DNA from 2 places in the Lysinibacillus sp. FSL K6-0075 genome. Region 1 is predicted to be linked to the other one. Evidence: predicted binding sites of a transcription regulator. Region 1 holds the regulator's gene; the other holds the start of a gene.
What was found. The regulator LexA, encoded in region 1, represses DNA repair genes until DNA is damaged. The targets are predictions, from matches to a motif close to CGAACATATGTTCG.
Positions count from the first base shown of each region.

Region 1 (15,599 bases):
CGTGAACAACAGCGAGTCATTGGTCATCTTGTTTTCCACAAATACTTTGGCGATCATACGTATGAAATTGGATGGGTTATGAATCCTGCCTATCATTATCATGGCTATGCTTCTGAAGCTGCTCAGGCCCTATTAGATCACGGCTTTAATAAAATGAAACTTCATCGAATTATTGCCACATGCCAGCCAGAAAATATCGCTTCTTACCGAGTCATGGAAAAAATCGGGATGCGCCAAGAAGGATTTTTTAAAAAATGCATACCTCATGGAGAGACTTGGTGGGATGAATACTATTACGCTATTTTAGAGGAAGAATGGAACGATTTAAAGGTAAGAGGTGTATGAAATGAAGAAAACTGCGGTGTTATTATACCCACAATTTAGTGAATATGAATTGAGTGTTGCTTTGTCCATATTAATGCAAGGCGGTAAACCCATCATCACACTTGCATCGAATACCAAACCTATCAGAGGAGAATCTGGTTTAAATTGTATAGCTGATTTATCCGTGAATGAGGTAGAGCTTGACGATATTGATAGTCTACTATTACCAGGCTGTATGGATATTTCTACATTACAACTTGAAGAGAGCTTACTAGACTTCATTCATCTTCTATCTGCAAAAGGAGGAATGATTGCAAGTATTTCTAGCTCCCCTTACCTATTAGCAAAAGCAGGGGTCTTAAAGAACAAAAAATATACAGTAGGACTACCTTTAGATGGCATGGAGCAGTTAGGATGCTTTGAACTTCATAACTATTCAGATGAACTAGTGGTACAAGATGGAAATATCATTACAGCAAGAGGAAGAGGTTTTATTCCTTTCGGTATTTGTTTCGGGCATGCGTTAAAGCTAAATTTTGATGAAAATTGGTATTAAGTGATGATTTAAAACCCAAATGTCCAATTAATCGGGCATTTCATGTTGTTGAAAAAGATGATGTCATTAGTAGAATGAGAATTTTTAACAAGGCTGTGGGGTGATTTCCGTTCCGTCTGTGTGCTACAAGAAAGCAAGCAGCCTGCAATGGAAATCCATTTCTCCCCTTCAATTGACTGTTTTGTTTTTCACACCAAAAAATGTCCAATTAGTTGGACATTTTTTAATTCTTATCTTACGATATATGTCTAATACTTTGGACAAAATGGAGGAATAATTCTGAAGAACATCATCAAAATTTTAAGAAAAAAATTAGGCATAACACAAGCTGCTCTTGCAAAAGAGTGTGGAGTTGTGAGACAGACCATTAATAGTATTGAAAATGATAAATATGATCCGACCCTAGAATTAGCTTTTAAGATTGCTAAGGTTCTCAATAGCCGAATTGATGAGGTGTTTATCTATGACTAAATTTCACCCAAATTATATGATTACAATGAAGGACTTCGTGAAAGAACACTCAGCAATTTTAAGAAAACAAACTCAAGAAGTATCGATACCCGTGACCAATGAGGACCGAAATACCCTCCTAGCCATGCTACAATATCTGAAAAATAGCCAAAATCCAACGCTAGCAAAAAAATATAAGCTTCGCCCTGGGAGTGGGCTCTCTGCTAATCAAATTGGCGTAGATAAACGAATGTTTGCTGTACTCTTTGATGACCAAGAAATGATGCTGATTAACCCTAAAATAATGAGTCATTCCCTTAATATGATTTATCTACCGGAGGGAGAAGGCTGTCTATCTGTAAATCGACCTGTCCCTGGTTTTGTACCGAGATATGAGAGAATTAAAGTCAAAGCTTACGACATCGATGGACATGAAATCATTGTACAGTTACAGGGCTATGGGGCCATCGTTGTACAGCATGAAATCGATCATTTAAATGGCATCATGTTTTATGATCGAATAAATAAAGAGCACCCTTTCCAACTGCCTAATCATGTTATCATCGAAAGCTTTTCTTCGCTTCAGTAGTTTTTTACAGAAAAAAAATTAGCAGGAATATTATTTTCCTGCTAATCTTTCTTGGTGCTCTTGGAAACGACGATGTACAGTCGCCTTACTTACCTCAAATCCTAACCCTCTAAGCGTTATAGAAATTTCTTCAAAGGTAAATCCACGTTTGCGGAGCTTCACAATTTCCTCTACAGGTAGATCTTTTCGCTCCTGCCCCTGCGGATTACCTCGGTTCGATAAATTATTTTCTGGACGATAGCCGTTTTCTACAGCACGTCGCATACCTCGTCGAATTTTAGCATTATGGATTCTACGCTGATACTCCTCTACAATCGCTAAAATTTCAAGCAGCATCGTATCCATTTCATTTAATTGAACTGGGCCTGCATCACGCATCGAAAAAACGTCAGTTGCTGACTTTTGTAATAAATGTAATACAGCCATCCTTGCATTGCCTCGTCCTAAACGAGTTTCATCTTGGACAAAAAGAGCATTAATGTTCTTATCTTTTATAAAATCAAGCATTTCTAGTAAGCCTTCACGTTCTACATCATAGCCACTATGTTGATCTTTAAACACGCCCTTCACCGCATAGCCTTGCTCTTTAGCATAGCGCAGCAACTCTTCCTGCTGGCGCTCTAATGAGGAGCTTTGTGTTTCTTTTTCAGTACTTACGCGACAATAGACAACAGCCGATAGTTGATTATTTATCATTGTTCATTTCTCGCAATTTCGATAGTATTGATGGGACTGGCTTGATCACTCACTACAGGAATAACTAGAGATTTTCCCGCTACAATTTTAATATCTGCTAGTTCATTTTCCGTTTTTACAAGCTTTATCCAATCATCAGTACTCATTTTACCACGATATTGCTCAGCTAACGACCACAAGCTATCTCCATGTTCAATTTGAATTTCTGCGTAACTAACTTTTCCTGGATCAGTAATGTAAAGGTATGCTGCAAATAGTAAACAAGCTCCTATTAAAATTGAGATATGTGTGTTTTTCTTCAACCATGTCATAATCATTACCCCTTTTTAAGAATGTTTGTTCGGAATGTATGTTCCCATAATAAAGCGAACAAACGTTTTTGTCAAACACTTTTCGAACCTATGTTTGCATACATGTTCGCATTCTGTTATACTATCAAATAAGTAGAATGATATTAGAAAAAAGAGGTGAGCACGCATGAAAAAAGTTTCGAAAAGACAAGAGGACATTTTAGCTTTCATTAAGGAAGAGGTACGAGCTAAAGGATATCCACCATCAGTACGTGAAATTGGTGAAGCAGTTGGACTTGCTTCCAGTTCAACTGTTCATGGACATTTAGCTCGATTAGAACAAAAAGGCTTTATTCGTCGAGATCCAACAAAGCCACGCGCAATTGAAATTTTAGAGCCTGAAGAATCCATTCAAAAGCAACAGGTGATCCATGTCCCACTTGTCGGGAAGGTTACAGCTGGTTCTCCAATTACAGCAATTGAAAATATTGAAGAATACTTCCCATTACCCGATACGTATGGCACAAGTGAAGATCAATTGTTCATGCTAGAAATCATGGGGGAATCAATGATTGAAGCTGGGATTTTAGATGGAGATTTAGTCATTGTCAAACAAAAGGCAACAGCTAATAATGGGGATATTGTTGTAGCTATGACAGCTGAGGATGAAGCAACTGTAAAACGTTTCTTTAAAGAGAAAAACCATTTCCGTTTACAACCTGAAAATTCTTCTATGGAACCTATTATTGTCGATCAAGTTTCGATTTTAGGACAAGTTGTAGGTCTTTACAGACGTGTACATTAACGATTAAAGCAGGTTTTGAGGATTATGTTCCTTCTAAGAGCATGTATCCTCTTTTTTACGCAAAAAAAGAATCCATATACGATTGGATTCTTTGTATAATGCCCCTTCTAAGCTTCCTTCTTAAATTTTAAGCTCGCTTCAATAAAGGCTGAAAATAGCTTTTGAGCACTCTCATCTCCTGCTATGGCTAGTTCCTCAGGATGCCACTGAACAGCCAAGCAAAATGGCATCTCCTCATGAACTACCGCTTCGATAATACCGTCGCTGGATTTTGCTGCTACTTTTAATTTTTCTGCTAACACATTCACCGCTTGATGATGAAATGAATTCACTGCAATCTTCTCTTGTTCAACGATAGTCGCTAATAGATTGTCAGCAATAACCTGTACAGAATGAGTAGCTACAGCTCGACCTGATTGCTGCGTATGTTGGAGTAACTTGTTACTAAAATGGTCACTATCAATGTCCTGATATAAAGTACCACCTAATGCAACATTTAATATTTGAATCCCTCGACAAATACCGAAAATAGGCATTTTCCGTTGGAATGCAGCTTCAATTAAGGCTAATTCAACCGTATCTCGCGCTGGATGAATTTTTCCAAGCTTTAATGAAGGCTCGGCCCCGAACAGAAATGGATGCACATCATGGCCGCCCGATAACATTAAACCATCTGTCATGGCTAAAATCTGTGCTGCCTCTTCTTCTACTCCAATCGGAATAATCAGTGGAATTCCACCTGCTTCAATAATGCTTTTGCTGTAAGCAGCATTTAATCGAGAGGATAAATCATCCTCCACAAAGGCTGTAATACCAATAATCGGTTTCACTTGCTTCCCTCCACATTCTTGAAGATTAAACAATTACCAAAAGCCTAAATACCAATTGATTAATAGATCGCCATAGAAATAAACAATGACTGCGGCCAGTGCAATAGAAGGCCCAAACGGAATGGGTGTTTTTCTCCCCTGTTTGTTCTTCGATAACACAGTAAATCCGACAATCATACCAATAACAGCAGCTAAAAACAGCGTTAACAGTGTATCAATTGTACCCAGAACGAGACCAATTAAAAAGAATAATTTAATATCGCCTCCACCCATGCCACCGTTCGATAGCACAGCAATTATATATAATATGCCAAAACCAACAACAGCACCCACAAGAGAGTCCCACCAAGGTGTTAATGGTGATAGAACTCGTCCAATAGCAAGCAAGGGTAAAAAGAATAATAGCACCTTATCTGGAATCTGCATATAGGCCAAATCTGACACTACAATGATGACTAATAAGGAGATAAAAACGAAAGCTACTATTAATTCTATGCTCCAGCCTAGCCGCCAATAAGCAAAGGCAAATAATACACCTGTCATTAATTCTATGACTGGGTAAACCCAAGAAATTTTGTTGCCACAACTCCGACATTTTCCTCCTAAAAATACATAGGACAATACTGGCACTAAATCAAGCGCCGTTAGTCGTCTCTGGCATTTCGTACAATGGGAAGGAGGGTGTACAATCGACTCCTTCTGCGGTACACGTAAGCCGACAACATTATAAAAAGAGCCAAAGACAAGTCCAAATAAAAAAATAAAGATCGTATAAGCCATTTCCAATTTTATGTCCTCCTAAACCAATAGGCGCCCATACAAATGAAGTATGGTGCGCCTATCAATAAAGTTTATTGTTGTTCTTCGTAATAGAACGTCGTCACTTGCACTGTTGCCTTTAACGTAAGATCTGCATCTTTCTCTAGCTGTTCCTGCTCTCCAGGTAATTTAAATTCAATCTTATCGGTTTTCATCACGCGCTCTAATTGTTCAACCTCCTGTAAAAAGCTTTCAAGCGAATTAAAATCAAGCGCCCCAACCTCTAAGATAAAAGTAATGAGCTTTAAATTAGCTGGTAAAGAGTCCTTTGAAAGAGAAGCAATCGGTGTAGTGGTCTCCTTGTTCTCCTGATCACCATTGACCTCTGCTTCAGCCTGTTCTAACATATTGAGCTCATTCGATACATCTGAAGGTGTCACAGTGCCATTCTCACCCTGGACAGTTAAAGACTGTATACGAGTTCCTGTCACCTCTTCAATCTCAGCCAAATCGAGAATTATCTTTTCAACGGCTCTTGTTGCAGGTAGCTTTTGTCTTAGCGTTAATATATTAATAGTAGGCTGTCCCTGCTCCTTGTCCAATTGAGCGAGTTGTTCTTTGACACTAGCTAATCCTTGCTGCACCTGCAATACACTACGCTCTTTTTCATTCACTTCATTCAATTTTGGTGATAGCAAATAATAATACAGCGCAAATAAAATAGCAGCTATCAGCGCAAGCAATAAGATGATGGATGAATTTTTACTACTCGTTAATTTATTCATGAGCGTCGTCCTCCAGCTAAATACATAAAGTCGATTGTCGCTGTAATAGACACTGAATAGCGCGGTACTTCTTTAAATTTTTGTTGGGGTGTTAATTCCCTTTGTTCCCCTAGCTCTATATCAAAGTTTGAGACCGTGTTAATTTGAGCGTCTGTAAAATAGCTACTCATTAAAAGTCGCTCCACATATTTCGATATATCTGTCATCGTTTCAAAATCTACTTCAATGTTTACCGTATTCTCCCCGAAAACGTAGCTACGTAAATACGAATGAGTTGGTAATAAAGTTCTCGTTTCATCAATCAACGGTGTTACAGGATAAGAAACACCTTGAATAAATGTCACAGATTCTTCCAACGAACCTTGGTCGACACTTTGTCTTGCATCTAGCTCTTGCTGTAATTGATCAAGCTGTGTCGTTAATGCCTGTTCCTCTGCAGTCAATCGTGCTAAATCACTTTTTGACGTAAAAAATAAAAAAAGTAAATAAGCCACAATGAGTCCAACAATGACTATCACCAAGCTATAAAAAAGCTTTGGAGAGGTCGTTCTTTTTTCAAGTTGTGGTAAGAGGTTTATATCTGGAACCATTAATGAACCTCCTTCAAAGCTAAGCCAAGCAACGTTGAAAATTCTCGCTTAAAGCGAGGAAACAATTTCTCAATTTTTTTCCCATCGACAACCCTCAGTGGTGGTTCTAAATTAGAAGCTAATAAGTTTCCTATTGATTTCAATAATGGGTTATCCCCAAGCATGATAATTTCATCCACTGCTTTTTCACCTTTATGTAAAGAAAACTTAAAGAAATTCATCATTCGATCGATCTCCAAAACCTGATCCATCACGACCATTTGATAATTCTCAGCCTCGCCATTATAGATAAATTGATAGTTAAACTCATTCTCTTTCTTCCCCTGCCATTGCGTCATATCCACTTCAATCGATTGATAGCGCAAAAACTCCACTTGGCCATTGGAAAAAATACTGATAGAGAGCTCATTAATCGACCATTCAGCAATTAAATACGTTTTATTAGGCATTAATAATGACATGTGCTCTAATAAACGTATATTGCATAGCGCTCGAATATCGGCAGCTTCCGGTTCTAATGAAACATCTAGCAGCATCCCTACCATTTTCGTAATCTCTTCAGAGGGCGCAGCAAATAAAATGGCCTTACCATCCTCGGCATCTGCATCATAAACATCAATTAAAGGGTCTTGAAATGGTAAATGAATGGAATGCCCCAATTCCATTTCAGCATATCCTCGTAATTCCTGAGGTTTGACATCTTTAGGGTGCTCAAAGTTTTTTAATAAAACCGTCGTATCAGGTACAAACATACGGACAGCCTGTTTTTTCCCTGTCCATTTCATCACTTGCTCTTTAATAATCTCAAAAAGAGCTACCTCATCGACGATTGTCCCATTTTCAACGATTCCAGCTGTTAAAGGGTATTCATAGCCTTGCCACTGATTAGGCTCTGGTCCTTTCGCCACAATCGCACGCAGCACATAATCCTTCAGTTCAATCGAAACATGCGACTTTCTTTTTCTCTTAAACATGTGAAAAGACCTCCTTATCCTATTCAGTATAAATGATTTTTTCAATTAGTCATCCATTTCCCAGCCAGAAACGCAAGAAAATTTGCGTTTCTGAGTGAGTGGGGAGGACTGATTACTTACTTTCTGTTTATCAAGGAGTTTTTCCAGATACTGTAATTGCACCATCTTTGCTGTCTTTCTTAACTTTTTGATTATCATTGGAAATGTCATCTTGTTTCGCACTACTAAATGTAATTGTATATTTCCCAGCTTTTGCAGTACCACTAATTGTAGTTGCCCCACCAGATGCCTTATTTATCTTTATGTCATCATCTAATGTTCCTTCAGTCTCAAGATATCCTTCCTCTATCAATGTATCCAAATCAACTTCTGTAATTTCTGCACCTTTATCGTCGGTAGGTGTGTCAGTAAAATAAATATTGGCTGAATTTAGTGCCATTATTGCATCAGATTTAGCAGCTTTGTATCGTGAGTTATCAATAATACTGCCAATAGCTGGTACAGCGATAGCAGCGATAATTGCAAGGATAACAATTACAGCTAATAGTTCAATTAACGTTAAACCTTTCTCATTTTTCAATAGTTTTGTATTTTTCCATTTTTTAACCATTGGTAATTCCTCCTTAATAGTTTTATATGAAGTGTGAAAACACGAGCTTCTAATTTAATTCTCCAAACTTTAATTCCTTAGCACTCTGCAAATTACATATTTTCATATAGTTGGAACATTGGTAAGAATATAGCCGCTACAATGACTCCTACAACTAGGGCCAACACCACTATCATTAAAGGCTCAATAAGTGACTTCATTGTATCGACGGCACGGTTTACTTCTTCTTCATAAAAATCAGCAATCTTTTCAAGCATGTAATCCAAGGACCCTGTTTTCTCACCAATTGATGTCATTTGTGTAACAAGCGGTGGAAATAGCCAGCTTTTTTCAAGTGGCTCTGATAATGTGCCACCCTTTTCTAAATTATCGCGGGCTTCTAGTACTACTTTACCCATTACTGGATTGCCGCCAACCTTTTCTACAATTGTTAAGGCTTGTAGAATTGGCACTGAGCTGCTAAAGAGTGTTGACAAGGTTCTTGTCATTCTCGCGATAATATCCTTTTGCAACAGCTGTCCGAAGATTGGCATACGCAGTAAAAATACATTGACGGCATAATGAAACTCTTTATTATTTTTATAGAAATAGTGTAAGCCCACTACTAACACCAATAGTCCCAAAATCACAAGGTACCAAAATTGAATGAGCCAATCACTAATACCTACTACAATGACCGTTATTAATGGCATTTCCAAATTCATTTCTTTAAATGCATCCATAAAGGTTGGCACAATGAACACCATTAAAAACATACCAACCACCAGTGTTAAAAGTGATAAAATCGCTGGATAGGTCATGGCAGATTGAATTTTTTTCTTAATGTTATATTGCTTTTCTAGTGTGCTTGCAAGGCGATCTAATGTATCATCGACGTTTCCTGTAGCCTCACCAGCACGCATCATATTGACAAATAGCAATGGAAACACTTTTGGATGTTTACCTGCTGCATCTGAAAATGCCATCCCATTTCGAATATCCTCTTCAACCTGCATTAATGCTCGCTTCAGTGGTTTACTCCTTGTTTGCTCACCCAAAATATGGGTTGCTTCAACGACAGGAACGCCCGCACGAATTAATGTCGCATATTGCCGACAATAAATAACAAATTCCTGGTGCTTCACTTTTGTCCCAAAAGCAATATCTTTATGTAAAATGCTATTTGATTCCTGAAGTTCTCGTGCATTAATTCCTTGTGCTCGAAGCTTTTCCATGGCTACCTTTTTATTCGGTGCCTCGATAATGCCCTTTTTAGGTGCTCCTGTTTTGGTACGACCACTATAACGAAATATCGTCAACTATAATCACCAGCGTTCATATATGGTCGTGCATCCTCAAGTGAAATCTTACCTGTCGTAATTAAGTGTTGCATCGAATATTCCAACGTGTGCATACCTAATGCTTTACTTGTCTGCATCACACTTGGAATTTGATGGATTTTTTCATTACGAATTAAATTCGAGATGGCAGGTGCCTGTACTAAAATTTCTGTCGCCGCAATACGCCCTTTTACATCCTTACGTACAAATAAACGCTGAGAAACAATACCTTGCAGTACATTCGCAAGCTGCACACGAATTTGACTTTGCTGATGTGGTGGAAATACGTCTATAATACGGTCGATCGTTGTTGGTGCACTACTTGTATGAAGTGTAGCCATGACTAAATGCCCTGTTTCAGCAGCCGTAATAGCCGTTGAAATGGTTTCGTAATCTCGCATCTCCCCGACTAAAATAATATCTGGGTCCTGACGTAGTGATGCACGTAAACCATTTGCAAAGCTCATCGTATCGACACCAATCTCACGCTGATTGATGACAGACTTCTTATGTGTATGCAAATATTCGATTGGATCCTCTAACGTAATAATATGTTTTGATCTCGTTTCATTAATATGATCAATCATTGCTGCCAAGGTAGTTGATTTTCCTGAGCCTGTTGGGCCAGTCACTAAAATTAAGCCTTGTGGTTTTTCCGCAAGCTTATATAACACCTGTGGCATATTGAGCGCTTCAATAGAAGGAATTTTAGCCTCAATTAAACGAGCCGCAATCGTTACTTCATTTCGCTGATGATAGGCGTTGACACGGAATCGACATTTCCCAGGCAATGAAAAGTTAAAGTCCGTTTCACCTTTGTCCTCAAACTCCTGTTGTTTATGGACAGGGAGAATGACCTTTACCATTTCCTTTAAATCTTCTGTTTCTAGCGGCACTGTGCCATAATGCTCCAGTTGCCCATGAATACGATATACTGGTGGAATACCTTTTGTTAAATGTAGATCCGATGCTTTCTCTTCAAATGCACGTGTTAATAATTCAACGATTGAATATGCTGTCATTTCTTTCACCCCTAGTCTGCACTTGCAACACGTAATATTTCTGATGTGGTTGTTTTGCCAGCTACAACCTTTAGTAATCCATCTACTAATAAGGTATGGAAACCTTTCTCTTTCATATAATCACGTAGTACGCTATCACCAACACGATTTAAAATCATATCCTTCATTTGACGATCTACGGGGAGGATTTCATGAATCGCCATACGCCCTCGGTAGCCTGTATGGTTGCAGGCAGGACACCCACGACCTTTTTTACCATGCGTTACGCCCTCCACCCCATTTTCCTCAAGTATTTCAAGTTCACGTGAAGTGAATACATATGGTTCAGCACAATCACGACAAACTTTACGTACAAGACGTTGTGCCATGATTCCTACAAGGGAAGAGGATAGTAGAAATGGCTCAATCCCCATATCATGTAGTCTTGAAATAGATTCTATGGCACTATTAGTGTGCAGCGTACTTAACACTAGATGGCCTGTTAGTGAAGCACGAATAGCAATTTGCGCTGTTTCAAGGTCACGAATTTCCCCCACCATCACAATGTCAGGGTCCTGTCGTAAAATTGATCGTAAACCTACCGCAAATGTTAAACCGACTTCCTCTTTTACTTGGATTTGGTTGATACCATCTAATTGATATTCCACTGGGTCCTCAACCGTAATAATATTGACGCCTTCTTCATTTAAATGAGAAAGTGCCGCATATAAAGTAGAGGACTTCCCTGAGCCTGTTGGACCAGTAATCAACATCATACCGTTTGGATGGGCTATCATTTTCCTAAAAAGTGCCTCATTACTTGCACTAAAGCCTAATTTGTCAATATCATTGGCTGAATTGGTTAAATCTAAAATACGCATAACAACCTTTTCACCATAGACTGTTGGTAATGTGGCTAAACGGATATCGACAGGTCTAAAATTAACATTGGTTTTAATACGTCCATCCTGTGGGATACGATTTTCTGTAATATTTAAATTACCCATAATTTTAATACGAGCCAATACGACATTTTGCATATGCTTGGGCAAGGATCGTTCAGTACGAAGCACTCCATCTACTCGATAGCGGACACGAAGCTCTGTTTCTTGTGGATCAAAATGGATATCACTTGCGCGCTGTGCGACACCATTGGCAATAATTTGATTCACTAAACGAACAATAGGTGAATCCTCATTTTCAATTTCTTCTTGTGTTTCCGTACTAGTCGCAGCTAAATCCAACATGGCCGCATCCATTGATTCCTGTAAATCATAGTACTTTGTTATCGTTCGATATAAATCATCTTTTGCTGCAATACTTGTCTCGATTTGACAGCCCGTCGTCATGCGAACTTCCTCAATGGCGAAATAATCCATCGGGTCTTCCATTGCAATAAACAATTTATTTTTTTCTTTGCGAATCGGCATAATATTTGTCCGCTTTGCCAGCTCCGCAGGAATTAGCTGTAATAATTCGGGACTAATTGAAAACTGATTCAAGCTAATATGAGGAATACCCAGCTGGAATTCTAAGACCTCAATAAGCTGCTGCTCTGTTAGGAAGTTTTCTTTAATAAGGAAATCTCCAAGCTTCTCATTTTTCATCTTAGTAGTTAATGCGTACTCTAGCTGGTCAGCTGTGATAACACCTGATTCAACCAGTAAATCCCCTAAACGTTTACGCCCTGGCTTCATTGCCATAAACATACCTCCAATCGTTATGGACTTGTTTGTACAAAATTGCCACCCTTGTCATAGTAGCCATAGACAATTTCTGGTCCATCTTCTTGCTTTGTTTCCTCTGGTGTTGAAGGTTTCATGTCAGGCAAGCCATTCCCATCTAAATCCACTTCTAAATCAGGATCTGATGTTCCTGCCCCTACGTTTTGAGTAGGTGTTGTGATCGTAACAGGCTCCTGCGATGAACGCGTAACAATTCGATTTTGAGGTGCATAATAATCTCTACTAATGAATTGTTCTTCTGTTGCTCCGTTCTCTACAATGGAACGATACACTTCCACTCTTGAACCCTCTTTACCCTCTTGCTCCACTCGTTCTTGTCCAGCTTTTAAATCCTCCGAATAGCGATAAATAATTCGTGGCTTCACGATTTTATCCTTGCTGACGCGAACTGTAATGTCCTTTTCTTTCGCTGCTGCAAAAACTTCTATCTTTAATTGATTACCTTCCATAGATGCTTTCATTTTACCAAGCTGTTCGGAACGATTTATAAATTGTAAGTCTTTTACTAATGCTGCATTGATATCCGCTTCAATTCCCTGCTGTAAATAGCTTGGATTGATTTCCTGAGAATGTCTTTCAAGAATTTCGTAATCCGTTTGAAGAATGACACTATATAGCATGGACGCGACAAAATCTAAACCTGCATCATTGACAACCCCAGCCTGTTCACCTAATAGTGAAAGCAACGAGATCGATTGATTTGGTACTAGATTGACATCATTTAATAACGGAATGATTTTCGCTACCCCTTGACTATTTGCTGGTAGCTCGGCAATCTGAAAGGCAATCCTTTCCTCGGTTTGCATGGAATCTTCATTGATAACGGCTTCAACCTTATGCTCCTTCAAATAGCTGGCCTGTAAGATTAATTTCTGAAGTGTTTTATCTGTATCCCAAATACCTGCTTCATCTATTTGCTGTGTAATTACTTCATTAACGGTAACAGGAATGGGAATATGAACAATTTTCTCTTTTTGCCAAAATGCATACCAAGGTTTTTTTGTCAGCATTTCGTACTGAGCAATAGCTGCTGATGTATCAAAAACAAATTGTTTCGGGTCGATAGTTTTGGAAATGCCATCACTAACAATTTCTATTTCCGCACCTTGCCATTCTGAGATTGCATTTTGTAAAGTTGTGGCTAAATCTGATGTTTTCACATCATTGATCTCAATACCTCCAATGGTTGAAGATTCGGGACCTTCTTTAGCAAAAACTGTGTCATTTAGCACAAATGATGGAACAAAAAATCCCACAATTAGAACAATTACCAAAAACAAGCTAATTATTTTTATGTATGTTTTCATCCACATCATCCTTTATTTTACTTAGTGGTTTTTCTATTTATATACAAATGATACTACAACTATGGTATTCTGACACTACCAAAATGCAACTTTGTTCCGATTTTGATTAGATAATTCATATGAAAATTCAAAAATAATTCAATGATTAGTCACAAAGAACTATGCATAATCTTAAATTTCATTCAATACATATTTGGATTTTGTTATAATAGCCTTAATCAACTACTTATAATTCATCATCTTTATGAATGTACTTACATAGGCAGAAAATTTTATTTTATAATAAATTAAAGTTAACTATATCTTTAGCATTAAAAAAAACCATGACATTTAGGAGGTTTTACATACCTTACATAAAATCTATGTTTATGAACACCCAATGATGAAAGATTTGTTAGTTTTCAAACGGCTGATAAAGTATTGCTCTGAGAAGTCCTCATTATATAGGAGAGGGCAATGAAATCAATAAAACAAAATAGAATAAGATATAGATGTAAAAGATATTTTTCGGATACTCAAAACAGATCAAACTATTGATATATCAATAGTTATAATAGGGAGGGAATTGATTTGATAAAATACCTGAAAAACAATCAAGGCATGACTTTGATCGAAGTTGTTGCCGCCCTTTTAATAATAGGCATTGTGTTAATTTCATTTTTTGGCTTGCTCGTTCAGTCAAATAAAACAACGCACAAGTCAAATGATATTATGGATGCTACTTATGCGGCACAAAAAAAAATGGAGGAGATTTATAATTCGTCTGGAGGGGCTGATTCTTATGATGATTTAGCAGGGGGCTATACATTGGATGAAGAGAACCCTGGAACGTCCTTGTCTTCTCTACCGACTAATCAAGTGTATAAATATCTACCACATGAAGAAGATCGTTTTACTTACAATTTAACATTAGAAACATTTCCTGAAAATGACACTTATAAAAATGCGGTTTATGTGCACCTAGAAGTTATTGAAAACAGTACAAATAGCAAAGCAACTATGGAAAATGTATATATACTAGGAGGTGTAAAATAAGATGCAATGGCTACGAAATAGCAAAGGTCTTACATTATTCGAGGTGCTTACAGTCGTTGTTATTCTTGCCATCGTATCAATGCTGAGTATTAGTATTGTAACATCTGCTACGAAGCAACAACTCGAGCAAAGTACACATAATCGTGATATTAAGGATATATCCTTTGCATTAAAAGTAATTACGAAGGATTTTCGGAAGAGCGATGTCCTTAAAACAACAGACCCTCCGACAGAACTACACACATTACTGTTAGGTGAAGAAATTGTATCAACTTATAGATTAGAAAATAACCAAATTATTCGAAATTCAAATGGTAATGAAGAAGTCATAGCATCTGGAATATCCAAATTTACGATCCGCGGAGGCACCATTGAAATTATAAGTGAAGATGGTCAAACAGTTACAACAGATATTACCCAAAGGAGAGGAAAATAATGAGTAAACAAATTAAAAATCAACGAGGTTCAGCGCTTGCACTTGCGTTATTTTTAGTTGTGATTATTTCAATCCTTGGTATTTCATTACTCAGTGTCTCTTCTAACAGTCTAAAACAAGTTGACTATGAGCGGAAAGATCAGGCAGTGTTTTATATTGCTGAGGCGGGGGTTAATTTAGCTAAAGAAGAAGTAAAATTTAAATTAAGAAAAATTGAAGATGACGCAATTCAAGAAATGACGAACTGGATTACTGATCAAAATATTTATCGTAAAGCTAATAAATTACCAAAGTTAACAAAGCAAATGGCAATGCAGCATTATGTAGATGTGGTGCTAAAAAAAGAATTTGATAAAGCAATTGATGAGGGATATTTTTCTGACACATCGTTTACTATCTCTACAGGTAAAGTAGCATCTATTGAGCTACAACCAACAAGTGTAGACTTTAAAGTCAAAATCATTTCGACTGGGATAATTGATTCTGCTAAGGAGCGTG
Region 1 is NZ_CP151947.1:1,298,540-1,314,138, reverse strand. Features, by position in the region: gene MHB65_RS06150 (GNAT family protein) at 1-345, shown strand, start outside; gene MHB65_RS06145 (DJ-1/PfpI family protein) at 347-880, shown strand; gene MHB65_RS06140 (helix-turn-helix transcriptional regulator) at 1,160-1,351, shown strand; gene def (peptide deformylase) at 1,344-1,919, shown strand; gene MHB65_RS06130 (recombinase family protein) at 1,950-2,615, opposite strand; gene MHB65_RS06125 (LysM peptidoglycan-binding domain-containing protein) at 2,612-2,926, opposite strand; gene lexA (transcriptional repressor LexA) at 3,093-3,710, shown strand; gene MHB65_RS06115 (gamma-glutamyl-gamma-aminobutyrate hydrolase family protein) at 3,818-4,540, opposite strand; gene MHB65_RS06110 (prepilin peptidase) at 4,574-5,326, opposite strand; gene MHB65_RS06105 (hypothetical protein) at 5,392-6,084, opposite strand; gene MHB65_RS06100 (hypothetical protein) at 6,081-6,674, opposite strand; gene pilM (pilus assembly protein PilM) at 6,674-7,648, opposite strand; gene MHB65_RS06090 (prepilin-type N-terminal cleavage/methylation domain-containing protein) at 7,779-8,258, opposite strand; gene MHB65_RS06085 (type II secretion system F family protein) at 8,351-9,556, opposite strand; gene MHB65_RS06080 (type IV pilus twitching motility protein PilT) at 9,553-10,599, opposite strand; gene MHB65_RS06075 (GspE/PulE family protein) at 10,611-12,275, opposite strand; gene MHB65_RS06070 (G5 domain-containing protein) at 12,299-13,630, opposite strand; gene MHB65_RS06065 (prepilin-type N-terminal cleavage/methylation domain-containing protein) at 14,201-14,665, shown strand; gene MHB65_RS06060 (prepilin-type N-terminal cleavage/methylation domain-containing protein) at 14,667-15,101, shown strand; gene MHB65_RS06055 (pilus assembly PilX N-terminal domain-containing protein) at 15,101-15,599, shown strand, end outside.

Region 2 (15,599 bases), 2.1 Mb from region 1:
ACTCCAAACTGTACAAATTGACGATAACGACCAGCTTGTTGACGCTCATAGCGGAACATTGGTCCTAAGTAAGAAAGCTTAACTGGCTGATCTGGAGCACCAAACATTTTATGCTCCACATAGGCACGTACGACACCAGCCGTATTTTCTGGACGTAGTGTTAATGAACGCCCCCCACGATCTTCAAATGTATACATTTCCTTTTGCACAACATCTGTTGTTTCCCCAACACCACGTGCAAATAGATCCGTTTGCTCGAAAATTGGTGTGCGAATTTCGTTATAGCGATAAACACGACAAATATCACGAATAATCGCTTCAACCTTTTGCCATTTCTCAGATTGACCCGGCAAAATATCTTGTGTCCCTCGTGGCACTTTAAAACTCATGTAATTCCCTCCTATATAGATTGCTTATGTTAGAGCAGCTGTCGTCCCACTTTGAGCGAAGGCATGCTTCGATTGAGCGGTTTTCTGTCCGGTTGGAGCGGGTAGCAACCTTTGATGAGCACTTTTCACTCTAGTTGGAGCACTTTCTCTCTTTTTAGGAGCGCCTTCCCCTCTTCTCTGAGCAAAAACAACCATCCTCGAATGAACGCATTACTTTTTGGACAACAAAAAAAGCCCCCGTCACCTTGCTATTGCAAGGGACGAGAGCTGTATAAGCTTCCGCGGTTCCACCCTAGTTGACACAAATCATTACATGTGTCCTCCTCGTAATCGGATAACGGCCGATTCCGTTTTTTCCTACTAGGCACTGCCTTTCAGAAAAAAGCCTCTCAAGTGTTATTCGCGTGATACATTTTTGTAGGAAAGATTGCAGCCTAAGTCTTTCCCTCTCTTTTCCAATAGTGGTATACGCTACTTGCTTGGTCATAAGCGATTAATCATTTTTCGATTACCCTTTATGTTAGTCACTAGCTAAGGCAATGTCAACTATTTTTGTATTTTTCATCAGTCTATATTGAAAATAACCAATTCTGTTACCATTTTACCACGAATTTTATGATAAAAGCATGGTAAAATAGCACAAGGAATAGGAGGAATCTGATGAGGACAAAAATTTTACATAGTATAATCATCTTCGTACTAATGGTAACGATGGCGATTCCCAATAAGAACTTTGTTCAAAAAGCTTCCGCTGATACCAGTGATCTAAAAGTCGCGGGAACGATTCTTCATTTGCGTGAGGGTCCTGGATTGTCTTATCCCATTATTACGACTTTAGAAGAAGGTGACCCTTTAACTTCAATCGGTCGAGAAGGTGATTGGTATCAAGTCAAAGCAGGTAACTACGAAGGATGGGTTGCCTCTTGGCTGACAGCACCTACAAATGCTAAACAAGCCATCGATAAAACCGTCATTTCACAAGTTGACCGTTTAAATATTCGAACAGAACCAGACATCTCTTCAGCTGTTCTTGGTCAACTTTCTACGGGTAACCAAGCTAACCTCATTGAAGAAAATGGAGAATGGGCAAAAATTGATTGGAATGGATTAACAGGATGGGTTTCGAAGGATTATGTCACGATCAACGATAATCCTAAAAAAGAAACAGAACCCAAAGAAGATGCTGTTGAAGTAACTACTACAACCGCAACACCTGCCAACAAGGATACAACCTTTACCATTTTAGTGGACGTCCTAAATATCCGAAAAAAACCAGACTTGAACGCTAAAAAAATCGGCACAGCAACAAAAGGTCAAGCCTTTAAAGTACTGGCGCATGAGCATAATTGGGTACAAATTCAGTACAATGATAAAAAAACGGGTTGGGTTTATAGTTTTTACGGTACATTTTCCAATAAAGTAAAGAGCACATCAAAAACGTCAACTTCCAAAGAGCTGGAGTCTGTTACCATTATCTATAATGGGACAAACCTACGAACGGATGCCTCAACAGCAGCTGAAGTGGTCGAACGTGTAGATGCTGGTGTAAATTACCCGATTGTAGGCGTTAAAAATGATTTTTATGAAATACAATTAGACGACGAAAAAACAGCTTTTGTCGCGAACTGGGTGGTCACAACAAGTTCCAATAAAGCGACAAATTCACAGAAAGAAAAAGAAGAGCCCCGTAAAAAAGGGACATTAAGCGGGTTAACGATAGTTGTTGATGCTGGTCATGGTGGGAATGACCATGGTACAACTGGTCAACGTGGTACAGAGGAAAAGGGCATTACTTTGAAAACGGCCACGCTGCTTGCTTCCAAGCTAAGTGCTGCTGGCGCAAATGTGGTCATGACGAGAGAATCAGATGAATATGTGGCATTGCGTAAACGTGTATCGATTGCCCATCAATATGAGGCAGATGCCTTTATTAGCCTTCATTACGATGCAACAGACGATAGCTCCATTAACGGCTTCACGTCTTACTATATGAATAGCAATCAAAAAGGGCTTGCTGAGGCGATTCATGATGGACTATCAAGTAAAATAGATTTGAGAGATCGTGGTGCACAACAAGGGAATTATTTAGTCCTAAGAGAAAATCGTCAAAAGGCAGTCCTCATTGAGTTAGGCTTCTTGAGCAATTCAAGTGAGGAGCGCGTCATCACAACGGCGAAATTCCGTGAACAAGCGACTCTTGGTATTTATCAAGGGATTCTCAACTACTTTAATGAACAAGATGAATAAAGCAAAAAGCTGTGGATGAGCATCCACAGCTTTTTCTTAATGTTGAAAAACAAAACTGTCAATTGAAAGGTAGAAATGGATTTCCGTTGCAGGCTACTTGCTTTCCTGTGGGCGAGCGCCGAATCGCTTCCTCCGCTACCGCTCCGTGCAGGGCTTCGCCTGTCTCGCTATCCCACGGGAGTCAAGTAGCCTTCCACTTCAACCCACTGACTTTTTAGCAAAGGTTTTCAAATAAAGTGAAGGTGTTCACTACTTTTTATAGATGGGTATTGTCACGCATCACTTCTCCACATTGAAAATAAAAATCCCATCCCCTAAGAATACAGATATTGGGGCTATGCAACTATGAAAAAAGTAAGGACACTTTGCAGAAATCAACCCCTCGCCTTGCTAAAAGGTCTTTTTCTGCTAGTGTCCTGATCTTTTCTCATATTTTAAGATATTCCTAATGCTACCGCAGCAATCAACGCTAGACACGCAATCACTGCCCATCCAAGAATCATCTTCCAGATAAACTTAATCCACTTTTCATATGGGATACCTGCAACGGCTAAATACGCCATTAACGCAGACGAAGTAGGGATAATAGAGTTCGTTAAGGAATCTCCATATTGGAAGGCTAAAACAGCCACTTGTCGTTCTAATCCTAATAAATCCGTAATCGGAATCATAATTGGCATTGTTGCAGCTGCCTGTCCACTACCAGATGAAATAAATAAATTCAAAAGGGCTTGGATAAGTAACATGCCGATTGCACTGATAGCATGTGGCAAATGTCCAATTGTTTCAGATGCCGCATAAACGATCGTATCGATAATTTTCCCCTGCTCTAAAACAACCGTAATAGCACGAGCAAAACCTACAATTAAAGCTCCAAACGTTACAGCCTTCGCTCCTTCAATAAAGGAATCAAAAATAGTGGCAGGTTTTAAACCACCAATTAGTCCTGCAATTAACCCCATAATTAAAAAGGATGCAGTTAGCTGCGTCAAGAACCAGCCCCAATTAAAGACACCATAAATATTAAAGCCAATCCCACAAGCCATGACAATAAATACAAATTTATGCTTACCTGTTAATGTTGGGATGTCAATCGCAGATACATTGGATTTAGCTTTTTGCTCAATCTCATAAATAACGCTTGCCTGTGGATTCTTTTTCACCTTAAAAGCATAACGAGATACATAGAAAATCGCAAAAGCTAAAACAAAAACATAGACTACTGCACGGAAGCCAATTCCTGAGAATAATGGTACATCTGCTAATGATTGCGCAACACCTACTGTAAAGGGATTAAGCATTCCTCCAAAAAATCCACTGGCAGCACCAAGAGTGATCATGGCAGTTCCTGTTACAGCATCAAAGCCCATTGCACGTGCAATGGCCACACCAATCGGCACGAAAATAATTGTTTCTTCCGCCATCCCCATTGTAAAACCACCAACAGAGAATAAAATCATCGATAAAGGAATAAGTAATTTTTCTCTTCCCTCTAAAGCTTTTACTCCTTTATAGACACCAGCCTCAATCGCACCTGTAGAACGAATAATGCCAAACACACCACTGACTAAAAAAATATAGAAAATGATTTGAGCCCCTTTTTCAAGACCCATTGGAACGGCTGTAAACATTTCGAAAAAGGAAACCGGCTCACTCTCAATATGATGATAGCTTCCATCTACAACGAGCATTCGCCCTTCCTCATCCTCTACACGTTCAAACTCACCTGCTGGTATGATGTAGCTTGCAATACCTGCTAAAAAAATAATGGCAAAAATAATCGTATATGTATGAGGTACTTTCAACCAGCTTTTCTTCTTTATCCCCTGTCCATTTTCCATTAAACCACGCTCCTTTTTCTCTATTTAGACATTTTCACAACATTGTCGCTATTTGTCGCTAATTGAAAATAAATATACATGAGTTTAAATTTATTGTAAAGTATTAATTTTCTATTATTTTAGCAAGCATACTTTATAGTTACCTTATTATTAAGCTTCTTGGCTGACCTTGGCTATAAAGATTCTCCTTCCCCACAAACACGAGTAATCGGATAATAATGTACATCCCACAGATTATTAATGTTAAATTCATTATTTTTCTAAAATAAAATTATCACTCTAATTGTTGTCATCTAACATACACATGATGTTCGTTTCACATTGTTCAATCAAGAGATGGGTATAGTCTGTGGTGAAGACAGCAATGTGTTTGATAAGCATTTTGAATATGGATGGTTTGTTGTCGCTTTTAACCATAATTCCCAATTTAAAATAAGCATGTTAACTGTCCAATTAGCGGGCAAATATAAGTCGATTGTATATGGAATGCTTTTATTTTCATTGCATTCATAATGAAGGGATTGAACTGCTAATAATACGTTTGCTGAGGGTAATGAATGAGGAGGAGAGGTAGAAACACCTTTTATATTATTCCAAAAAAACATTTGCAGGATCACTACTATTTGTCATTCAGACATTTTCATTTGCCATAAACAGATAAAAAAAGAACCTTCTATCATCTATTATGATTGGAAGGTTCATACTTTCTCATTTTTTTGTAGTTTCCAATGTAACCCATACAATTTCCTCCATTCGAATGAAGAAAGGCGTACGATTCATCTCAAGGATCATATGGTCAGGTAGTATGGATAATAAAATACCTTTTTGAATATTTTTTTCTGTTTGCACAACTACTGCCTGACCAATCATCATGTTAAGCGTTTCGTATAAATATGGGTTGGTTATACTTCTCGTCTGCGTCATGTTCATAGACACCCCTTCCTATAAAACTAACCATACTCTTTAGTATATGAAGGAATTATAGGAAACGTTCCATTATTTTGACTCTAGAAGAATTGTGACTGGACCATCGTTAATTAGTGCTACATCCATCATTGCACCAAAAATACCTGTTTCCACATGTAAGCCTTGCTCGCGTAATGCTTGATTAAAGGCCTCCCACAGTGGCTCAGCTGCTTCTGGTCTAGCTGCATTTATAAAACTTGGACGATTCCCTTTTTTTGCATCCCCATACAACGTAAATTGTGAGACGGACAAAATAGCGCCTCCATGCTCTAAGATCGAATGATTCATTTTTCCATCTGCATCTTCCCAAAGACGTAAATTGGCTACTTTTTTTGCTAAATAGGCAACATCCTCATGTGTATCTTCATGTGTAATCCCCACTAAAAGAACATAGCCATGATCAATCGCTCCTGTAACAGTTCCGTCCACTGTTACAGAGGCAGCTTTACTGCGCTGTAATACTACTTTCATGTATTAAAACCCCAATTCTATATTGCCTATCAATTAGTTAATGACACGCTGCACTGAATAAATATCAGGTGTTTGTTTAATTCGCTCAACAACCTTATGCAAATGTGAGATATTTGAAATAGAAATTGTTAAATGAATTGTTGCCATTTTATCACGGTCAGCACGACCACTGACTGCCAAAATATTTGTTTTTGTCTCACTAACAATTTGCATAATTTCATTTAATATACCAGGTCGATCAAAGGCTGATACTTCGATATCGACTGGATATTCTTTTTTCTCAGGAATGACACCATGCTCCCATTCCACTTCAATTAAGCGCTCCTGCTCATCCTCTATTTGAATATTTGGACAGTCCTCACGATGGACAGAAACACCTCTACCCTTCGTAATAAAGCCTACAATATCATCACCAGGAACAGGTGTACAGCAACGAGAAAGTCGAATAAGCATATTGTCAATGCCCTTTACAATAACACCGGATTCCGTTCGTTTTTGTGGAATTGGATTTTTCATTTTTTGTTCAATTTTCTCTAAAGCTTCTTCCTGCTCACGCTCTTTACGACGTTTTTCTGCTAAACGATTTACTATCTGCTGCGCAGTAATGCCACTCACGCCAACTGCCGCATACAAATCTTCTTCATTTGTATAGTTAAATTTATCGCATACACGTTTGAGGTTTTCAGAAGACATTGTTTCCTTTAAATCGAAATCCTGCGCACGGATTTCTTTTTCAATCATTTCTTTACCTTTGATAATATTTTCTTCACGTAGATGTCGCTTAAAGAATTGCTTAATCTTATTTTTCGCCTGAGAGGATTGTGCTATTTTTAGCCAATCGCGACTCGGACCAAAGGATTGTTTAGAAGTTAAAATTTCAATGATATCACCTGTTTTTAATGGTGTATCAAGCGGTACCATTTTCCCATTGATTTTCGCCCCAATCGTACGATTTCCGACTTCTGAATGGACACGATAAGCAAAATCAATAGGAACAGAACCTGCTGGTAATTCAATGACATCGCCTTCAGGTGTAAATACATAAACCATATCAGAAAATAAATCAAATTTTAAGGATTCCATAAATTCTTCTGCGTTGGAAGATTCATTTTGGAACTCTAAAATTTCGCGGAACCATGTTAATTTTTGATCGACATTCTGCTTTTGATGATCGACGTTTTTGCCTTCTTTATACGCCCAGTGTGCTGCAATCCCGTACTCTGCAATTTTGTGCATTTCCTTCGTGCGAATCTGTACCTCCAATGGGTCACCATAAGGTCCAATAACGGTCGTGTGCAGGGACTGGTACAGGTTTTGTTTTGGCATAGCAATGTAGTCTTTAAAGCGCCCTGGCATTGGTTTCCAGAGTGTATGCACAATCCCTAATACGGCATAGCAATCTTTAATACTATCGACAAGAACACGAATGGCTAATAAATCATAAATTTCATTAAACTGTTTCTTTTGTAGCACCATTTTTCGATAGATACTGTAAATATGTTTTGGTCGACCATAGACATCTGCGTCAATTTCAACCTCATTCAGTTGTGATTTCATCTCAGCCATCACATTTTCTAAATAAGCTTCACGTTCATCACGTTTTTTCTTCATCAGACTGACAATACGATAATATTGCTGTGGGTTTAAATAGCGCAGTGCTGTATCTTCAAGCTCCCATTTTACAGTCGATATTCCAAGACGATGTGCAAGTGGTGCAAAAATCTCTAGCGTCTCTTTTGAAATACGTCGTTGCTTTTCAGCAGGTAAATGCTTTAACGTACGCATATTATGAAGACGGTCTGCTAGCTTAATGAGGATGACACGGATATCCTGTGCCATAGCCACAAACATTTTCCGATGATTTTCAGCCTGCTGCGCCTCTTTTGATAAATATTTAATTTTCCCTAGTTTGGTAACACCATCAACAAGCACAGCTACCTCTTCGCCAAATTCACGTACCAAATCATCCCGCGTAAAATCCGTATCTTCGACAACATCATGTAAAAAACCTGCCGCTACAGTTTCTGGGTCCATTTGTAATTCAGCTAAAATACCTGCTACTTGTACTGGGTGAATAATATACGGTTCACCAGAGCTACGGAATTGCTCAATATGGGCATCCCTTGCTAATTCATATGCTTTTTTCACGAATGCGACATTTTCATCATTCATGTAGGATTTGACTAACTCAAAAACGTCCTCAGGAGTCAAAATTTGCTCTTTCGCCATAACATGTCCACCTTGCTCGTCAAATTTTTCAGATTAGATATAAACTTAATTGTATAAAATATTGTGGCCTATTGTAAAGAGACTGTATCATTTAGTTTAGTTAATCTCGTGAACAGTTCGAAAAATGGAAAAAATATTCTTCTTTTTAATAAAAAAGACCCTCTGCGACTTCACGTCACAAAGAGTCCTTGTTTCGACAAATGGATTAATGTAATTGATTGTAAGCTACAGCAATTTTCGCGCCGACTACTGCATTGTTTTTCACTAATGCAATATTGGCATCAAGACTTTTACCTTCAGTTAATTCTTTAACTTTGCCAAGTAAGAATGGTGTAACGTTTTTACCTTGAATGCCATTCTCTTCCGCTTCAACTAAAGCTTTTTCAATAATGTTTGTAATAAATGTATGCTCTAATGCTTCCGCCTCAGGAATTGGATTTGCAATGACTGCGCCGCCTTTCAAGCCTAATTGCCATTTCGCAGATAGCATTGCTGCAATTTCCTCAGGTGTATCCAATTGGAAGTTTACATCGAAACCACTTTGACGTGTGTAGAATGCTGGTAATTCATCCGTACCATAACCAACCACTGGCACACCTTTTGTTTCAAGATATTCTAGTGTAAGACCGATATCTAAAATTGATTTTGCGCCCGCACAGATAACGGCAACATTTGTTTGTGCTAATTCTTCTAAGTCAGCAGAGATATCCATTGTTGTTTCAGCACCACGGTGTACACCACCAATTCCGCCTGTTACAAAGATTTCAATACCTGCAAGCTCTGCACAGATCATTGTCGCTGCAACTGTTGTAGCACCTAATTTTTTCGTTGCTAGTAAGTAACCTAAGTCACGACGTGAAGCTTTCGCAACACCTTGAGCATTACCGAACATTTCTAGTTCTTCATCTGATAGACCAATTTTAATTTTTCCATCAATTAATGCAATGGTTGCAGGGACTGCACCATTATCGCGAATAATTTGCTCAACTTCACGCGCAGTTTGCACGTTTTGTGGGTATGGCATACCGTGTGAAATAATTGTTGATTCTAATGCAACGATTGGTAGACCTTTTGCTTGTCCTGCTTTTACTTCTTCTGATAATACGATGAATTCTTTCATGTTGTTATTCCTCCATTTCATTTTTCAACAAATCTACTGATAATTCAGGTCTTACTGTATAAGGAGATGCCAATGTATTTTTTGCATTGGTTAATCCAGCATCAATACATGTCTCAAAAGATTGTCCAGTCAACCAACTGTGAATGACAGCGCTGACAAAGGCATCTCCTGCTCCTGTTACATCTTCAATTTTGTCAATCACTTTGGCAGCAAATTGATGAGGCGCAATCGTTGTAGATGCTGCATAAACGCCCTTACTGCCAGCCGTGATAATGACATGTTCAGCACCTAGTTGTAGAAGCTGTTGTAATGCTTTTTCATAATGGGTAGCGTTTTCAATTTTATGTCCAACAATCGTTTCCGCTTCATCTGTGTTACAAATAAACCAAGTTACGCCTTGTAATGTTTCAGGTAGTCGATTCATTTTTGGCGAAGATACCGGCACAATAACAAGTGGAATAGCACGAGCAATGGCTACTTGCTGGATATATGCCACTGTTTCTTTTGGACAGTTTAAATCCAAAATAAAACATCCCGCGTTCACTAGCATTGTTTCATGTTTTTTCAACAAGCTAGGTAACAGAAGGTCATAAACCTCCATATTCGCTACAGCTAGTGCTAGCTCACCTTGTTCATCCATTATGGCAGTATAAGAACCCGTAGAAGCCTCTGCTAGCTGCTCTACATAACGTAGATTCATAAAGGATTCCGAAGCTTCTTGGATCACTTGCCAATCAGCATCTTTCCCTGCCGTTGTTAGTAACGTCACTTGGTGGTTTAATCTGCCTAAGTTTTCAGCAATATTTCGACCAACGCCACCTACACTAAAGGAAGAACTGGCAGGGTTAGATGTTCCAAATTGAACATTGCCCTTTACATGGAATTTGCGGTCTAAATTAGCTCCACCGATGCAAATAATTTCATTTTCCTCGGGTAAAATATAAGCACGACCTACAATTTTTCCTTGCTTCGTTAAACTAGACACTAAATTAGCAAGCACGGGACGTGACAGATTCATTGTATCTGCCATTTCTTGCTGAGACATAAACGGATTCTGGCGAATTAAAGCAAGCACCGCCTGTTCTCTTTCATTCATAGCATCACCTTTTATTATATTTGTTTATATTATAAACTTTTGTTTGTATTATGTCAAAAGATTCTTTATTAAAAAAGTTGAACCTCATCATACCGAGGTTCAACTTTTATTTGTTTATGCTTGCTGGGGTGTTTGCTTTTTAACAATGATGACGAATAAACTGGCCATTGCACAAAACATCCCTGCAAGGAAAAAAGCCCACGTATAGGAATTAAAAAATTTATAAATCAACCCTCCACCATACGCAGCAACCGCCGCTCCTGCTTGATGGGAGGCGAATATCCAGCCGTAGATAATACTACTTTTATGCATACCAAAAATTTGTCGTGTCATACTGATGGTTGGTGGCACAGTAGCAATCCAATCTAGTCCATAAAAGATGGTGAAAATCGTTAGTAAAACAAAAGACCCTTGCGCGAGTGCATAAGGAAGTAATAAAAGAGAAGCGCCTCTTAACATGTAATACCAAAACAATAACCAACGATTATCGAAGCGATCAGATAACCAGCCAGAGGCAGTCGTGCCTAATAAATTAAAAACGCCCATAAAGGAAAGAAGTGATGCAGCGGTAACTAAAGGAACACCAAAGCTAATACAATAAGAGACAAAATGAGTACCAATTAATCCGCTTGTCGATAGACCACAAATAAAAAAGCTGCCTGCTAGTAACCAAAACGCTTTAACCTTAATCGCCTCTAATAAACCATAAAAAGCCATGCTTATTGGATTCTTTTTTTGCTGTATTGGATGTTCTTCTATAGTCTCTTCTTGTCCATAAGGTGTCAAACCAATATCCTGGGGCTTATTTTTAATAAAAATAGCAATCATGAAGAACATTATTGTACTAAGGAGTAGCATTAATGCGATAGCCCATCGCCAAGAATAGTGTTCGATGATGATAGCTAGCACTGGCAGTAAAATTAACTGACCTGTGGCTGTACTTGCCGTTAAAATACCAACTGCTAACCCTCTGCGTTTTACAAACCAATGATTCGCAACATATGGACTAAGCACCGTTAAAAAAAGACTCGCCCCAAGACCAATAATGCCTCCCCAAATAACGATTAACTGCCAAGATTGACTCATCAAAAATGTTAAAGTCATTCCTACTACTAAAGTGGCCATGGCGCTGAGCATCATTTTCTTTAAGCCAATGACTTCAAGTAGTGCAGCCATAAATGGTCCAGATATGCCATATAAAAACAAACTTACAGCGAAAGCTAAAGCAATGGTTGAACGATCCCAGTGAAATTCTTTTTCAAGGGGATCGATAAACACACCAGATGATGACATCGTAATCCCTGCGACAATAATCGAGAAAAATGTGACGATCAAAATAAACCAACTATAATGAACACGCTTCACCCTAACACCTTCTTTTCTTATGATAGACCGCAAAACATGTATATACATGTTTAAGTCTATTCATTTCATTTATATGTATATACATGTATAATGATAGTAATCGTTCATAAAGCTGTCAAGAAGTAATTTCTAGTTTTTGGGTGTATACTAACAATAAGTAGAATCCCTTCAAAGGAGTACTGTCGATGAAGAATCAACTTAAAAATATTGATTATACACAAATATGTGTTTGTGCAAACCTTAGAAAGAAAACAAGGGTTGTCACGCAATTATATGATAAGCTACTACAGCCTACTGGTTTAAAAGTTACACAATATTCGATGCTTGCACATATCGACCTTCAACAAGCTGTGTCAATCAGCCGTTTAGGTGAAATATTACAACTCGATCAAACCACTGTAACACGTAATATTAATCTATTAAAGCAACATGGCTATGTTGAATTAAAGCGAGATACAAATGATGCTCGCACAAAAAAAATTACGCTCACTGAGGAAGGCTTAGAAAAGCTACATGAAGCCGCACCTATTTGGCAAGGAATTCAAGATAGAATCATCGAGGATATTGGAACCGAAAAATACGCAGATTTCTACGATACCTTGCGAACAATGCAAAAAATTATTCAAGCATATGACGAAGTATAAAAAAAGCGCCCACAGTGTAGGGCGCTTTTTCAATGCTCTTAATATTGAATAAGTGTTTTAATATTTAAATCGCCAAGCTTCTCGCGACCATTTAATTCTAAAAGTTCGATTAGGAATGCGCAGCCGACTACTTGACCACCTAATTGTTCCACTAAACGTACTGTTGCTTCAACTGTTCCCCCAGTAGCTAGTAAATCATCACAGATTAACACCTTTTGACCAGGCTTAATCGCATCGTGATGCATTGTTAATGTATCTTTTCCATACTCTAGACCATAGTCCGCACTAATCACCTCACGTGGTAATTTACCTGGTTTACGAACAGGTGCAAAGCCAATTTCAAGTGCATAGGCAACTGGGCAACCGATAATAAACCCACGAGCTTCAGGGCCAACCACAATTTCAGCTCCCACTTCTTTTGCATATTCTACAATTTGATCTGTTGCATATTTGTAAGCAGATCCATTATCCATAATTGTCGTAATATCTCTAAAAGTAATGCCTTCTTTTGGCCAGTTTTCAACCGTTGTAACGTATTGCTTTAAATCCATGTTCTTGCTCCTCCTACGAAACGTTATACGTCCGTTTATGTTAATCGTTCATCAAACCATTGTTTTAATTCTATATAAGGAGCATAGACAAGCTTTTGCTCCATTTCAATCTGTTCTGAACGTTGTTTGTAAGACGGTGCCTCTGTTAGTGCTTGTTTTGGGGCATTCACGTTGACAGTCGTCAGTCCACTCTCCATTTTAACAAAATCAAGCTCAAAAAACACCTGTGTCATAAATTTTAATGTTTCTAATGGCCAGCCCGTATGCTTCGCTAAATCTGCAATATGCATATCAAGCGGAAAGGCTGGTCGATTTTTCAAGAATTTATAATACCAAGCAAATTGTTCACGAGTAGGTAAACCACTAAAGTATTGCGAATCAGGCATATAAAAATGTGCATAAATACGTGAAGGTGTTGTCTTCTGTAAAATGTCTTCTAGCTTTTGAACATGGTGTGGCAAGTCTAAGAGCACGATGTAATCACTTTGTTCAATATTTGAAAGGGTTGGGTCAACCAATGTAATAGGTGCACCAATTAATGATTGATAATAGGTCATCGTTTCTGGACGAAAGGCGATAAACTGTGCCTCGTCCTTCGGTACCGTATTCAGCCATCGAGCTGTTTGGCGGATACCACGAATATCAAATAGTTGCCATTCTGTTGTTTGGACATCCTCGATCATAAATTGGGCTTTTTTACGGCCCTGCCATTCGTTAATTTGCAAATCGCCTATAAAGGAAACTTTGATGCCATACGTTAATTCATCATGTAAATGCCCTTTATTAAAACCAACACTATCCAATTTGTCATAGCCGTTTGTTATTTCCATTTTAATATGATTCTCGGCCGCTCCAATTTTACGCATGGAGGCGATTTCTACATCCTCAAGCACATAAACAGGCTTCGGGAAATCTGTGCCAAACGGGCCTAACGTTGAAATTTCCTCAATAGCATCTGCTGAAATTTCGTCAATGCTGAGCGGAATATCAATATGCACAATCGGTGTTAATTGCTCCTCTGTTAAGCAGGCTCTGGCCTGCGCATCCAAGCGCGTACGTAGTTCATCCACATGCTCTAATGATAAGGTCATACCTGCAGCCATAGGATGTCCACCAAAATGCGGTAAAATATCTCGATTTTTAGCTAGTTCGTTATATAGATGGAATCCTTCAATGCTTCGAGCAGAGCCTTTTGCTGTGCCCTTTTCGGGATCGAGTGACAGCACAATCGTTGGACGATAATACAGTTCAACGAGACGTGAGGCTACAATTCCCACAACACCTGCATTCCAGCCCTCGCCAGCAACAACAAGAACTAAGGAATTGCCGACTTTTTCATCTGCTTCAATCAGTGCAATGGCTTCATCCGTAATACTTTTCACAATATCTTTGCGCTCGGTATTGCAGGCATTTAACAGTTTTGCCAATGCGGTTGCTTTAGCATTATCCTCTGCCATTAATAATTCCACGCCAGGAGCCGCTTCACCAAGTCGACCAACGGCATTTAATCGCGGCCCAAAATAAAAGCCAATCGTTTCTTCCGTAATTTTTGTCTGCTCTGTACTGGCTATGTCACACATCGCTTGTACCCACGGGCTAAGAGAACGGCGCATTTCCTGTATACCTCGCTTCACGAGATAACGATTTTCGTCCACCAAAGGGACTAAATCTGCTACAGTGCCAATCGCCACAAATTCAATTAAATGGCTTGGTAGTTCACCATATAGAGCATGTGCCAGCTTAAAGGCAACCCCTACTCCCGCTAACTCGCCGAACGGATATTGTCCTTCTGGTATTCGAGGATGAAGAATAATATCTGCTGGCGGTAGCTCCTCACCTGGCTCATGGTGATCTGTCACAATGACATCCATGCCAAGCTCCTTCGCTACTCGAATAGGCTCGATACCAGATATCCCATTATCCACTGTAATGATTAACTGTACACCCTCTTCATAGGCCTCCCGAAATAGGGCTTCATGCGGACCATAACCATGGATAAAACGATTCGGAATTTTAAAGGAGACGTCCGCTCCTAGATCTAGTAAAACATGTAACATAACGGTTGTGCTTGTCACACCATCTGCATCATAATCACCATACACTAAAATTTTCTCACCATTATCTAGTGCTTGTTCAATTCGTGCCACTGCTTCAGCCATACCATGCATAAGAAATGGATCATGGATATTTGCCTCAGTCATATTTAATAAGCTTTCTGCGTCAGCTGTTGTTTCGCAGCCTCGTGCTGCTAAAATTTTTGCTGCAATCGCAGAAAGTTGTAAGTCATTTTGTAATGCTTGTACAAGTGTTGCGTCTGGACGCTCCACCTGCCATCTTTTTTTCGATAGAATCATCTTCTCACTTCCTTACGAAAGCTATTATACCGAATTTCTATAGGTTACGCACTATCCGTCAGATTGATAGTTTTATCCATTACTTTTTAATTTCTATCCGTCCCTTTTCCATATCTATCCGCCAATTACAGCATTCTATCCACATCATTACAAAAAAGCCTACTCTTTCTAAAGAGTAGACTTCTCTAACATACCTTTTGAAGCGGCTACCAATGCTTCCACTGTTGCCAAATCCCCTTCATGCAATGCTGTGACAATGGCACTACCGACAATCACGCCATCTCCCAAAGCCCCCATCTTTTTCACTTGCTCGGGTGTTGAAATGC
Region 2 is NZ_CP151947.1:3,370,650-3,386,248, forward strand. Features, by position in the region: gene hisS (histidine--tRNA ligase) at 1-389, opposite strand, end outside; T-box leader at 643-885, opposite strand; gene MHB65_RS16540 (SH3 domain-containing protein) at 1,050-2,636, shown strand; gene MHB65_RS16545 (AbgT family transporter) at 3,071-4,477, opposite strand; gene MHB65_RS16550 (DUF2642 domain-containing protein) at 5,186-5,401, opposite strand; gene dtd (D-aminoacyl-tRNA deacylase) at 5,474-5,914, opposite strand; gene MHB65_RS16560 (bifunctional (p)ppGpp synthetase/guanosine-3',5'-bis(diphosphate) 3'-pyrophosphohydrolase) at 5,948-8,143, opposite strand; gene MHB65_RS16565 (pseudouridine-5'-phosphate glycosidase) at 8,349-9,263, opposite strand; gene MHB65_RS16570 (carbohydrate kinase) at 9,268-10,359, opposite strand; gene MHB65_RS16575 (MFS transporter) at 10,474-11,724, opposite strand; gene MHB65_RS16580 (MarR family winged helix-turn-helix transcriptional regulator) at 11,910-12,368, shown strand; gene MHB65_RS16585 (adenine phosphoribosyltransferase) at 12,407-12,919, opposite strand; gene recJ (single-stranded-DNA-specific exonuclease RecJ) at 12,955-15,273, opposite strand; gene trpA (tryptophan synthase subunit alpha) at 15,442-15,599, opposite strand, start outside.
Region 2: the regulator LexA is predicted to act here: its motif matches at 10,392-10,405, upstream of MHB65_RS16570 (carbohydrate kinase).